3 regions of the Luteibacter sp. NPDC031894 genome follow, and region 1 is predicted to be linked to each of the others. Evidence: riboswitches for the same ligand, from Rfam matches in the RefSeq annotation. Region 1 holds a riboswitch; each other region holds the start of a gene.
The links. Region 1 has a riboswitch for cobalamin ahead of ACQKIE_RS17525 (ribonucleoside-diphosphate reductase subunit alpha). Riboswitches for the same ligand answer to the same signal wherever they lie in the genome.
Positions count from the first base shown of each region.

Region 2: another riboswitch for cobalamin. It lies ahead of btuB (TonB-dependent vitamin B12 receptor); the one in region 1 lies ahead of ACQKIE_RS17525 (ribonucleoside-diphosphate reductase subunit alpha).
Region 3: another riboswitch for cobalamin. It lies ahead of ACQKIE_RS09145 (TonB-dependent receptor domain-containing protein); the one in region 1 lies ahead of ACQKIE_RS17525 (ribonucleoside-diphosphate reductase subunit alpha).

Region 1 covers NZ_JBNNMV010000008.1:84,269-88,432, forward strand. Annotated here, with positions in the region: gene ACQKIE_RS17525 (ribonucleoside-diphosphate reductase subunit alpha) at 1-2,179, opposite strand, end outside; cobalamin riboswitch at 2,337-2,546, opposite strand; gene ACQKIE_RS17530 (response regulator) at 2,704-4,164, shown strand, end outside.
Region 2 covers NZ_JBNNMV010000002.1:197,369-201,532, forward strand. Annotated here, with positions in the region: gene btuB (TonB-dependent vitamin B12 receptor) at 1-1,587, opposite strand, end outside; cobalamin riboswitch at 1,669-1,902, opposite strand; partial or broken gene ACQKIE_RS06905 (acyltransferase family protein) at 1,902-3,002, opposite strand; gene ACQKIE_RS06910 (SAM-dependent methyltransferase) at 3,140-3,934, shown strand; gene ACQKIE_RS06915 (hypothetical protein) at 4,029-4,164, shown strand, end outside.
Region 3 covers NZ_JBNNMV010000002.1:704,406-708,569, forward strand. Annotated here, with positions in the region: gene ACQKIE_RS09145 (TonB-dependent receptor domain-containing protein) at 1-1,757, opposite strand, end outside; cobalamin riboswitch at 1,902-2,141, opposite strand; gene ACQKIE_RS09150 (TonB-dependent receptor) at 2,398-4,164, shown strand, end outside.

The DNA.
Region 1 (4,164 bases):
CCCAGGTCGTCCTGTATACGGCGCGCAGCTGCTCGGGAATCGCGCCTATGCCCTGGACCGAACCCTCCGCCAGCTTGATCTGGTCGCGAACCTCCGCGGTCCAGAGCCCGAGCGTCTTCAGCTCTTCCACCAGGTACCGGTTGACGACGAGGAAGTCGCCGGAGAGCGTCTCGCGCTTGAAGAGGTTCGACACCTGCGGCTCGATGCATTCGTAGCAGCCGGCGATGGACGCGATGGTGGCCGTGGGCGCGATGGCGATCAGCAGTGAATTGCGCAGGCCCTTTGCCTTGATCTTTTCGCGTAGTTCGGCCCAGCGAGCCTCCCTGCCCGTGGGGGTGGCGGCGGGCCAGTAATCGAACTGGAGCTCGCCGTTCGCCGCGCGACTCTCGTCGAAGCCCGGATGGGCGCCATCGCGTCCGGCAATCTCGTTGGACATCGACAGCGCGTGGAAGTAGATCTCTTCGGCGATGCGCGTGGAGAGATTCCTTGCCTCATCCGAATCGAACGGCAGGCGAAGCTTGAAGAAAACGTCCTGCAAGCCCATCACGCCAAGCCCGACGGGGCGCCATTTCATGTTCGCCGTCTTCGCCGTGGCGATGGGATAGAAGTTCAGGTCGATGACGCGGTTGAGCTGGCGCACGGCGGTGCGGACCGTCGTGGCGAGTTTGTCGTAGTCGAAACGTCCGTCCACGACATGGCGGGCGAGGTTGATCGAGCCGAGGTTGCACACCGCGGTCTCGTTCTCGTTGGTCACCTCGAGGATCTCGGTGCAGAGGTTCGACAGGTGGATGACGTTCTGCGGCAACGCGGTCTGGTTGCTCGTGGCGTTGGAGCGGTCCTTGAACGTCATCCAGCCATTGCCCGTCTGCGCCAGCGAACGCAGCATGCGTGCATAGAGTTCGCGGGCCTTGATCGTCTTCGCCGCGAGCCCGGCCGCCTCGGCCGTCTCGTAGGCGGCGTCGAACGCGGCGCCCCACGTGTCGACGAAGTGCGGCACGATCTTCGGGTCGAACAGCGACCAGTCACCATCGGCCTCCACGCGCCGCATGAAGAGGTCCGGCACCCAATTGGCGAGGTTGAGGTTGTGCGTGCGGCGCGCATCGTCGCCGGTGTTCTCGCGCAGTTCGAGGAACTCCTCGATGTCGGCGTGCCACGACTCGAGGTACACACAGGCGGCGCCCTTGCGCTTGCCGCCCTGGTTGACGGCGGCGACCGAGGCGTCGAGCGTCTTCAACCACGGCACCAGACCATTGGAATGGCCATTGGTGCCCTTGATGAGCGACCCGCGCGAACGGATGCGCGAATAGGCGAGGCCGATGCCGCCCGCGAACTTCGACAGCTGCGCCACGTCGCCATACTTGGCGTAGATGGATTCCAGGGCGTCCTGCGGCGAGTCGAGCAGGAAGCAGGAGGAAAGCTGCTCATGCGCCGTGCCGGCGTTGAACAGCGTCGGCGAGCTGGCGAGGTACTCGAGCGACGACAGCATGCGGTAGAGCTCCAGCGTCTCGGCCACATCGTTGCCGCCGAGGGCGCAGGCGATACGCATGAAGAAGTACTGGGGTGTCTCGATGACGAAACGCTTCGTCGGGTGGCGCAGGAGGTACCGGTCGTAGACCGTGCGCAGACCGAAGTATTCGAAGCGGCGTGACGCGCCCAGGTCGATCGCGTCGTTGAGCTTGCGCGCATTGACCTGCACGAAGTCACGCAAGCGCTCGTTGAGGATCCCCAGCTCGAAGCCCGTGGCCACCGACTGCGAGAACGACTGGATTTCCTGGCCGGCCACTTCCTTGTCGATGAAGGCGGAAAGCAGGCGCGCGGCAAGCTGACCGTACTCCGGCTCCTCGGCGGTGAGGGCCGCGGCCGTGCGGATCGAGAGCTGGTCGAGTTCCTGCGTGGTGGCGCCGTCGTAGAGCCCGCCGATCGTCTTCAGCGCCACGCGCATCGGGTCGACGGCATGGAGGCCGTCGGCGCTGCGCGTCACCGCGCGCACGATCTTGTTCACATCGACGGCTTCCTGTCCGCCATTGCGCTTGGTCACGCGCATCTGCCCGGGATTGTGTGGTGGCGTCAGGGCAAAGGCGGGCGGCGGGGCGTCCTGGCGATAGCCGGCGGAAACAGGAATGGCGGCGGCTTCGGCCGTCTCGGTGCGCTCGCGCGCGGCGGTATCCATCGTGGTCATGTGTGGCGTGCCCCAGGGCCAGGTCCAAACTCCCGTTCCCTCGGACGGGGCTCGAAGTGGCGACGCCTGCACGGAAAGGGCCGGGACGGAGCTCGCCAAGGGCGGCACCGATCCGCGACGCGCTTCCCCGCGGAAGCCGTCACTGCAATCGGCACCGATCAGGCACCGATTGCTGGCAGGTCTTCGGACTCGTGGACGGGGCCGTGAGGCCTTGCCTACCCGTCGCTTCCCAGTCGCGGAGGACCAGTGCATTGAACGGGATCGTTTCCACTTACCGCTGCGGGGCAGTTCCGGATTCGCACCGGATTCCCTATTAAGTCCGACGGGCAGTCGCGCCTCTCCGGACACCAGCGAGACACACGATATAGGCCTCAGGCAGGCAGGTCAACACCACATCTAGTGATCGCCGGGCGAATCTCGACAGCGCGCGGCTTGTAGCAATCGTGTGAAGATCATCTACACAAAGACAACGAGGCTCCAACGATAGAATCTGCGCCCACCGGACAAATACCACCCAGAGGCCGATGCCACCCTCCACCGTGCACCCTGCCGAGAACGGCGACGAAAGCGGCGAACTAGCCGCCGGCCTTACCCAGGAACAGCTGCGCCAGGCGCAGAAGATGGACGCCATCGGGAAGCTTACCGGCGGCGTCGCACACGACTTCAACAACCTCCTGCAGGTCATCAGCGGAAACCTCCAGCTGCTGGCCTCCGACGTCGCCGGCAACCCCCGGGCGGAACGCCGCCTCGCCAACGCGATGGCCGGCGTGGCCCGTGGCTCCAAACTGGCCGCGCAACTGCTGGCTTTCGGCCGCCGCCAGCCCCTGGCGCCCAAGGTGGTGAACATCGGCCGCTTCGTCCGCGACATGGACGACCTCCTGCGCCGCGCGCTGGGCGAGGAGATCGAGGTGGAGACGGTGATCGCCGGTGGCCTTTGGAATACGCTGGTCGATCCCGGCAACGTCGAGAACGCGCTGCTGAACCTCGCGATCAATGCGCGTGACGCCATGGAGGGGCGCGGCCGGCTCACCATCGAAGCGGGCAACGCGCTGCTGGATACCACGTACGCTTCCGCGCACGGCGACCTTCGCGCGGGCCAGTATGTGATGATCGCGGTTACGGACACGGGCAGCGGGATCGCGCCGGACATCATCGACCAGGTCTTCGAGCCGTTCTTCACCACCAAGCCCGAAGGGCAGGGCACCGGCCTTGGCCTGTCGATGGTCTATGGCTTCGTAAAGCAGTCGGGCGGCCACGTTAAGATTTACAGCGAACAGGGACACGGCACCACGGTTAAGATTTACCTGCCGCGTTCGACCCAGGGCGAGGACCGTGTGGTGGACATCGAGGAAGAAGACCTGCGTGGTGGCGACGAGACCGTCCTTGTAGTGGAGGACGACGACGCCGTGCGCGATACCGTGGTCGCCATGCTCGGTGACCTCGGTTACCGCGTGCTGAAGGCGCGCGATGCGGAAAGCGCGCTGTCCATCATCGAAAGCGGCATCGCCATCGACCTGTTGTTTACCGACGTGGTCATGCCGGGGCCCCTGCGCAGCCCGGAACTCGCGCGGAAGGCCAGCGAGCGGCAGCCCGGCATCGCGGTGTTGTTCACCTCTGGCTATACCGAGAACGCCATCGTCCACGGCGGCCGCCTGGACGAGGGCGTGGAACTGCTGAGCAAGCCATACACCCGGGACCAGCTCGCCCGCCGCGTGCGCTTCGTGCTCGCCGACAAGGCGCGGAAGGCTGCCACGTCGGCCACACCCGCCACGTCGGCGGCCGCGACTCCGGCTCGCCCGCCGCTTCGCGTGCTCGTCGTGGAAGACGATGCGCTGATCCGCATGTCCATCGCGGAGATGCTGGAAAGCCGTGGGCATGTGGCGCTGGAGGCCGGCGACGGCAACGAGGCGCTGCGGATACACGCCTCGCAGCCAGTCGACGTGCTCTTGGCGGATGTTGGCCTGCCCGGCATGAACGGCGTGGAG
Region 2 (4,164 bases), on a different contig from region 1:
CGGCTGGAGCCAGGTCGCGTTCCCTGAAAGGCGCCACTCACCCAGCGTCGTATCGGCCGCCAGTTCGACGCCACGGATACGCGAGCGCGCGATGTTGTTGGCGCCGCCGAACGGGAACAGCGGTCCGCTGAGGCTGGCGTCGAACACGATCAGGTTGTCGATCCGATTCTGGAACGCGTTGAGCGACCAGCCGCCCCAGCCAGGGGTGCCGCGCAGTCCCAGCTCCCAGTTCCGCGACGTTTCGGGACCGAGGTCGGGATTGCCGTAGTCCGGATAGTAGAGATCGTTGAACGTGGGCGCCTTGAACGCGGTGCCGTAGCTGCCGGTGACGCGCAGGGTCGTCGTCAGCGCATAGCCGTATTGCAGGCTGCCGGTCGTCTTGCCGCCGAACTGGCTGTTATCGTCGCGACGGAGGCTGCCCTGCACGGAGCTGTCGCCGAACTCGCCCTGCCATTGCGCGAACAACGCATGGTTGCGTCGCGCGTCGACCAGGTAATCGGTGTTGCCCACGACGCGGTCGCGCTGCCAATCGAAGCCCACCGTGGTGAGGCCGGCGCCACCGGCGACCCGGCCGATGTCCGCCTGCACCGAAGCGAGGTCGCGGTGCGTGTTGAACGTATCGGCGTACGTCCCGTTCTCGTAGTCGGTGGAAAGGTCGTCGCTACGGCCGAGGTTCGCCGTCACCACGACCTCCTGCGCGGGCTTGTAGCGCAGTCGGCCGCCCAGCACCTGGGTCGCGGACTCGGCGAAGTTGCTGCTCGTGCCGTCGTAGTGGTTGCGGCCTTCCGTGCGCGTCGCGTTGGCGTCGGCATCCCACTGTTCGTCGAAGCGCCAACCGCCCTTCAACGACAGCGCGTTGTTGCGATAGCCGTCCTTGTCCGGCTCGTACGTGAAGCAGCCGCCACCGCCCGGGCTGGGCTTGCCACGACAGGCATTGATGCCATCGGTCTGGTCGTGGCTTGCTTCGACCGAGTACCAACCCTGCGCGCCGCGACCGGCGAAGCCGGCGGAACCGCGCACGGTGCCGTAGCTACCGACACCGATGGAGGCATTCGGTACGAAGGCACCGTCGGGGTGGCGGGTGAAGATCTGGATCACGCCACCGAGCGCATCGGATCCGTACAGGCTCGAGTAGGGCCCGCGCACGATCTCGATGCGCTCGATCTGGTCGACCGGGATGTCCTGGAAGGCTGCGGTGCCGGAGGTGGCGGAACCCACCTTCACGCCGTCGACGAGCACGAGCACGTGGTCGGATTCAGTGCCACGCATGAAGACGGAGGTGGCCTTGCCGGGCCCGCCATTGTTGGCGATCGAGACACCGGGCGTCCTGCCGAGCAGGTCGGCCAGGGAGCGCGGTTGCAGGCGCTCGATGTCCGCGCGGTCGAGCACCGTGGAGGCGGCAAGCACCTGTCCCAGCGCTTGCTCGGTACGGCTGGCGGTGACCACGACCTTGTCCAGGTCCGTGGAAGCGTCGGCGGCGAACGACACGCCGGGCACGAGGAAGGCCGTCGCGATGGCGACCGCGAGGGTGGAGGAACGAAACGACACGGTGTAACTCCCTGCTGACCGCGCCAACCCGCGCGGCATGAATGGCGAGGGACGGGAGCAGGGAATGCGGGATTGCCGGCGGGGCGTGCTCGACGGCCACCCACGACATGGCCCTCCGCCTGTCCGGTGTACCTCGAGGCCGGTCTCCGGGCTCGCGAGCGCAGGCCGTGGGGCCTGCCGGGCGGCGCCTTCCCATGCCTCGAGGGCACAGTGGCTGGATGCCGTCCTCTTGCTCGCCTACCGTTGCGGGGGCAGCTCCGGAATGGCGGCGGCATGGAGACCGCGCGCGTCACCGGATTCCCGTTTCAATCCGCGGCGCTGACGCCTTGGATCACCTTGGGCGGCGACAGTGTAGCCGAAGCGGGAACGCGCCGGTCGCGCCAGCGCAGGAACGGCCGTTCCACGGCGTAGTGCAGCAAGGCGCCGCCGGCGAGGGTCGCGGCGGCGAAGAGGCCGAAACGCAGGTAGCGGTCGTCGGCCCATCGTCCGTCCAGGCCCCTTTCCACCAGCGCGAACACGAGTTTGTGGCTGAGGTAGAGACTGTAAGAGGTACCGGCAAGCCAGCCCGCGCCGGGAACCTGGAGCCGGGCCAGCCACGTCCCTCCGCTCGCCGCGATGACAAAGACAGCCATGGCCGCCGAAAGCAGCGGGTACCCGATGACGCAGGGCCAGAACGCGGTCCGTGCGCCGTCGAACATGACGAGCGATGCCGCGAGCAGGACCAGGCCCGTGACAAGCAGCCTCGTCGTGTGTGCCCGCAACCGCGTGAGGATCGCCGGCCGGTAGACGCGGCACGCCGCCAGTACGACGCCAGCCAGGAGTCCGTCGAGGCGCGACCACGTCGGGTAGTAGAGGTGGCGCAGGTATGCCAGTCCGGCATTTCCGCCCGCCGCTTGCACCGGCGCCACCACGTGCGTCCACAACCAGGCACGCAGGACCATGCCGCCGAGGACTACGACGGCGCACACCGCGACGAACTTCCAGACCGCTGGCCGGCGCGTCAGCGCGAAGGCGAGGAAGGGGAACGCGAGGTAAAAATGCTCCTCGACGCATAGCGACCAGACGTGGGAGAACGCGTAGTTGTCGCTGGTATCGAACAGCAGGTTGAAGGTGAATGTCGGGAACTGCCACAACGGCTGCATGCCCGGCGTTTCGCGCCAGTCGGGCAAGAGCGCGTAGATGGCGAACACCACGAGGAAGGCCGGCAGGATGCGCACGCCGCGGCGCCGGTAGAAACCCACGACATCGAGGCGCCCGGTCGCCTGCAACGATGCCAGCACCTGCGATCCGATGAGGTAACCGCTGAGCACGAAGAACAGGTCCACGCCCATCCAGCCGGAGCGTTCGAGCCCACCGTAGCCCTCGCCGAGGCCTCCGACGTAAAAACTGTGGAACAGCATCACCCAGACGATCGCGATCGCGCGCAGCGTGTCCAGCCCTGGCGTCCTGTGCATCGATATCTCCCCTTGTCGGTGGCGAGATACTGAGCCACCCCAAGGCCATGTTCGGGCCCGGGTCGTGGCGTTTCGCGGGCACGCCGGGGCCTCGGACGCTACGATGGCGCATCGGGGATGGCATCGGGGCACGACGAATGGCGAATACGGCGCGCGGGTCGCTCGCTTGCGTGGGCGTGGGCATGACGCTCGGGTCCCACATCACGCCATTGGCCCGCAGCCATATCGCGTCGGCCGATGTCGTTTTCGTCGGCGTGTCCGACGGGTTGGTCGAACAGTGGGTACGCCGGATGCACGGCGACGTGCGCAGCCTGCAGCCACTGTACGGCGAGGAAAAGCCGCGCCAGGAGACGTACCGGGAGATGGTCGACGCCATGCTTGGCGAAGTCCGTGCGGGCCGGCGGGTCTGTGGGGTCTTCTACGGCCATCCCGGCGTCTTCGCACAGGCACCGCACGAGGCCGTGGCACGAGCGCGGGAGGAGGGTTACGTCGCCCGGATGGAACCGGGGGTATCGTCGGAAGACTGCCTCTACGCCGATCTCGGCGTAGATCCTGGCCGGGTCGGCTGCCAGCATTTCGAAGCGACGCAATTCATGCTCTACCGCCGCGTGGTCGACACCTCCGCCTGGTTGTTGCTCTGGCAGGCAGGCATCGCCGGCGACCTCACCGGCGGGCGGTTCGACACCGACGCGCGGCGACTCGCGGTGCTCGCGGACGTCCTGGCAAGACACTACCCGGTGCAGCACGACGTCATCGTCTACCGGGCGGCCACCCTGCCCTTCCAGGATCCACGCATCGAGCGCATCGCCCTCGCCACCCTGCCGGAGACCACCCTGGGCACGTCCGATACCCTCGCGGTACCACCGTGCCGTGCCCTCGAGCCCGATCCCTCCATACGTGACCGGCTGACGGCGCTCGCCCGGGCGTCCTGAACGACAATCTTCACCGACAGGCGGGTCCGCCGCGCTATGATCGGAGGGCGTACGGGGACCTGGGAGGTGTCCGGCGCCATCGACAGGGGAACACATGTCCAACGTCATCGATTTCCTGGAGCGCATGGGCGCCGACGCCGCGCTGCGTGCCGCGGGCGCCGACGAGCTGACCCGCGAACTCACCGCCTCCGGGGTCGAGGGAGACCTCGCGGCGGCAATCCTTGCCGGTG
Region 3 (4,164 bases), on a different contig from region 1:
GCCACGTGCCAGGTCGCGCGAAGGTCCGCGGTGGTGTAGCCGCCCAGTCGACGAGTATTGGCCGCGTCGTCGTAGCTGTACCCGGCGGCGTTCAGCGAGCCGCCGACGGTGAAGGTGCCCATGTCCTTGTCGATATCCGCGCGGGCGATGCGCCGCGGCCGGCGGGCGAGCAGGTTGTCCTGCTGGACGCCACCGTCACGATTTTCCGGCTGCTGGAACGTGAGGTAGCCGCGGACGTGCCAGCCGTCGACGTCCGCGCCTGCCTGGCCTTCGAGACCGCGGATACGGGCCTTGCTCACGTTGATCGGCAGGAAACTGGCGTCGAAGCCGATCAGGTCGTCGACATCGGTGCGGTAGGCGTTCACGGCCCAGGTCCAGATGCCCGGCCGCGCGGAGAGGCCGATCTCCGCCGTGCGCGACTTCTCGGGTTTGAGGTTTACCGGCGTGCCGTAGGGATAGAACTCGTCGTTGAAGGTCGGCGCATGGAAGGCCGTGCCATAAGACGCCGTGATCTTCATGCCGCTGTCGAAGCGGAAGCCATACGCCGCGGAACCCGTCGTGTGGTTGCCGAACTGGGTGTTGTGGTCGTGGCGGGCGGAAAGTTCGAGCTCATGCGGCCCGAACAGGCCACGGTAAAGCACGAAGACGCCCGTGTTATTGCGCGAATCGGCGAGGTAGGCGGTATCGCTCTCCAGCTTTTCCTGCTGGAAATCGACACCCGCGGTAAGGACCTGGTCCTTCGTCAGCGTGATGTCGTTCTGCCAGGAGGCCTGGTTGCGCTTCGAATAGAGGTAGCCCACGCGCGCGTCGTCGACGCCGTAGTGCACGAAATCCAGCGTCTTGTCGGCACCGTCGAGATAGTTGTCGGCGCGGTCCTGGTTCTGGCCCACGGCCAGCGACACGCGCCACTCGGCGAGTGCGTCAAAGGACAATTTCGCGCCCGCCACCTGCTGCGAGCGCCGGGTGACGTTCTGGAAATCGCCGTCGTAGTGGATGTCGCCCTTGCTTCGCAGCCAGCTGCCGGTCAGTTCCGTGCCGTCGTCCCAGCGGTAGCCGCCAGAGAGGGCGCCGTTGTAGGTCCGATACGCGTCGTGGTCGGGTTCGTCGGTGAAGCAGCCGGCAAAGGCAGCCGCGGCGCCGACGCGGCAGGCATTGATGCCCGAGGTGTACTGGCCGCCCAGGCTGGCGTTGTACCAGCCGTGCGCGGTACCGCCGGAAAGTCCGACCTGTCCCGCCGTATACCCGTGGCTACCCCCGGTGATGGCGATCGTCGGCGTCGGCGCTTCGCCTGCGCTGCCGTGACGGGTGAAGATCTGGATGACGCCGCCGATCGCGTCGGAGCCGTACAGCGCGGAACGCGGGCCACGCACCACCTCCACCCGGTCGATCTGCTCGACGGGCAGCTGCTCGTACGCGGGAAGGCCGGCGCCCACGGTGCCGACCCGGACGCCGTCGACCAGCACGAGCGTGTGCGAGGAATTCGTGCCGCGCATGAACAGCGAGGTCTGTTGCCCGATGCCGCCGGTATTGGACAGGGCCACGCCGGGCAGTCCGGCGAGCAGGTCCTGGACGCTGAGCGGCTGCAGGCGTTCGATGTCCTCGCGCGTGATCACCGTGACAGGTGCCAGCACCTGGTCCAGGGGCATCGCGAAACGACTGGCCGTGACCACCACGGCGTCGAGCCGATCGGGCGCGTCGGCCGCATGGGCCATGGCGGTCGTCGACAGCAACGCCGTCGCGAGCAGGGTCTTCTTCATCACACCGTCTTCCTCTGCCGCCATCGCGGCCAAACGCACGGGGCCGAGGGAGGACGCAGACGAACGGCGAACGGGGAGGGAACCCGGAAGCTGTCCGGATCCGCCCTCCGCGAATCGACCGAAACAGGGACACCCACCCCATGAGGGGCGGGCGGTCATCGGGCCGGTCTCCGGACTCGCGTCAGCCATCGCCGATGGCCGGCTCCGGCGCCTTCCCGCTTGCGCAGTGGCTTACGACCGGACCGCAGGAAAACGCGAAACGCCTTCCCGATGACGCATACCGTTGCGGGGGCAGTGCCGGCCTTGCCACCCAGGTGGCGCACCGGCTTCCCGTTTCAGCCTTCCAACTTGCGCCGGAAGGCCACCCGAACGTGGCGGATAGTACTTCGCAAGTGCTTCGACTGTCACGATTTTTTCACCGAAACCTTAACGGGGTCTTGACGACCGCGAAATATTTCGATTACAAGCGTAACGGATTGCCGTAGGGGCGCGGGTTCTTGCGCCACGGGGGCGTGTCGGCCACCCACCCATCCTGGGGAGGATGCGTGGAGGCGGACACGAAAGGCGGCCATCGAGAACAAAGGTCCGTATTCCAGTCACGGCGACGGACCTTCTTGCTGTTTCTTTGGGGAGACAAAACATGCATCGTTCCACCCGCCGTAACGGCGTCCTTCGCCGCTCAACCCTCTGCACCGCGCTCGCCCTCTGCTTTGCCAGCGGCGCCGTGCTTGCCCAGTCCAACGCTTCGGGTGTCATTTTCGGCCGCGTCTCGCAGCCTGAAGGCGCCTCCGTTCATCTGACCAACGTCGATACCGGTTTCGACCGCAAGGTCGCCGTCGATGCCGATGGTCGTTACCGCGTCAGCTCCCTGCCGGTCGGCGTCTACAAAGTCACTGTCGAGCGAGGCGATCAGGTTGTCGAAAGCCGCGACAATGTCCAGGTAAACATCGGTGGTGGCGTGGACGTCTCATTCGCCGGCGCAGCCAGCGCGACGAATACGGAGGCACAGAACCTCGAGGGTGTTCAGGTCACGGGCAACGTGCTTCCCGCCATCGACGTCTCGTCCGTCGACTCCCGTACTGTCCTGACCGCCCAGCAGCTTCAGAAGATTCCGCTCGCCCGTGACGTCACTGCGGCGGCCTTGCTCGCGCCCGGCGTCGTGGCTGGCGACGCGCGTTACGGCAACGTGGCTTCGTTCGGTGGCGCGTCCGCATCCGAGAACCAGTACTACATCAACGGCTACTCCGTCACGAACGCGCTCACGGGCCTGGGCTTCACCAGCCTGCCTTTCGACGCGATCGACCAGCAGCAGATCTTCACCGGCGGTTACGGCGCGGAATACGGTCGCTCGACCGGCGGCGTGATCAACATCGTCACCAAGCGCGGCGGTAACGACTGGAAGGCCGGTGTCGGCCTCTACGTCACGCCGCAGGGCCTGCGCCAGAAGCCCCGCAGCATCTACCGCGAGGACGGTACGCTGTGGCAGGACCGCGGCCGCAACAAGAGCACCGACACGCAGTACACCGGCTACATCAGCGGCCCGCTGATCAAGGACAAGCTGTTCCTGTTCGCGGCCGGCGACTTCACTCGATCCGATAGCCGTAATACCAGCAGCATCGTGGCGCCGCAGCGCACCTACCAGGAATCGAAGGCCACGAAATGGTTGGCCAAGGTCGACTGGAACATCACCGACAACCACCTCCTGGAAATCACGGGCCTCGGTGACAAGAGCAACATCGAGCGCAGCGTCTACGCGTACGACTACAACCGCAGCGCCCGCGGCGCATACATCGGCACCGACAACCTCAAAAACTTCGATGCACAGGCCGGGTCCGCGCCTGGCGGTGATGTATACATCGGCAAGTACACCGGTTACATCACGGACAACCTGACGGTCAACGCGCTGTACGGCCACACCAAGACCGTCCATGAGCGCAACCTGTCCTATGCCAGCAATCCGAACTGCCCCTGGATCGTCGACAACCGGGCCCAGCCCGATCGCATCACGGGTTGCGGCCTCGTCAATGGCACGGTTCTCGGTGAAGGTGCACAGGACAAGACTCACGGTTGGCGTCTCGACGTTGAATACGTTCTCGGCGCCCACGATCTGCGCGCAGGTGTCGATAACCAGACGCTGGAATCGTACTCGGGCAACGTCTATGAAGGCGGTTACCGCTGGATCTACGGGCCGGCTGGCGATATCCCGAGCCGCGGCATTGTTGCGCCGCCCGGCGTCGACTATTTCGCCCAGAAGCGTCTCTTTGCGACCGGCGCGAACGTGAAGGTGGAGCAGGAAGCCCAGTTCATTGAAGATCGCTGGCAGGTGACCGATCGCTGGATGGCGTCCATCGGCCTGCGCAACGAACAGTTCAAGAACATCAATGGCGATGGCGCTACCTACGTGAAG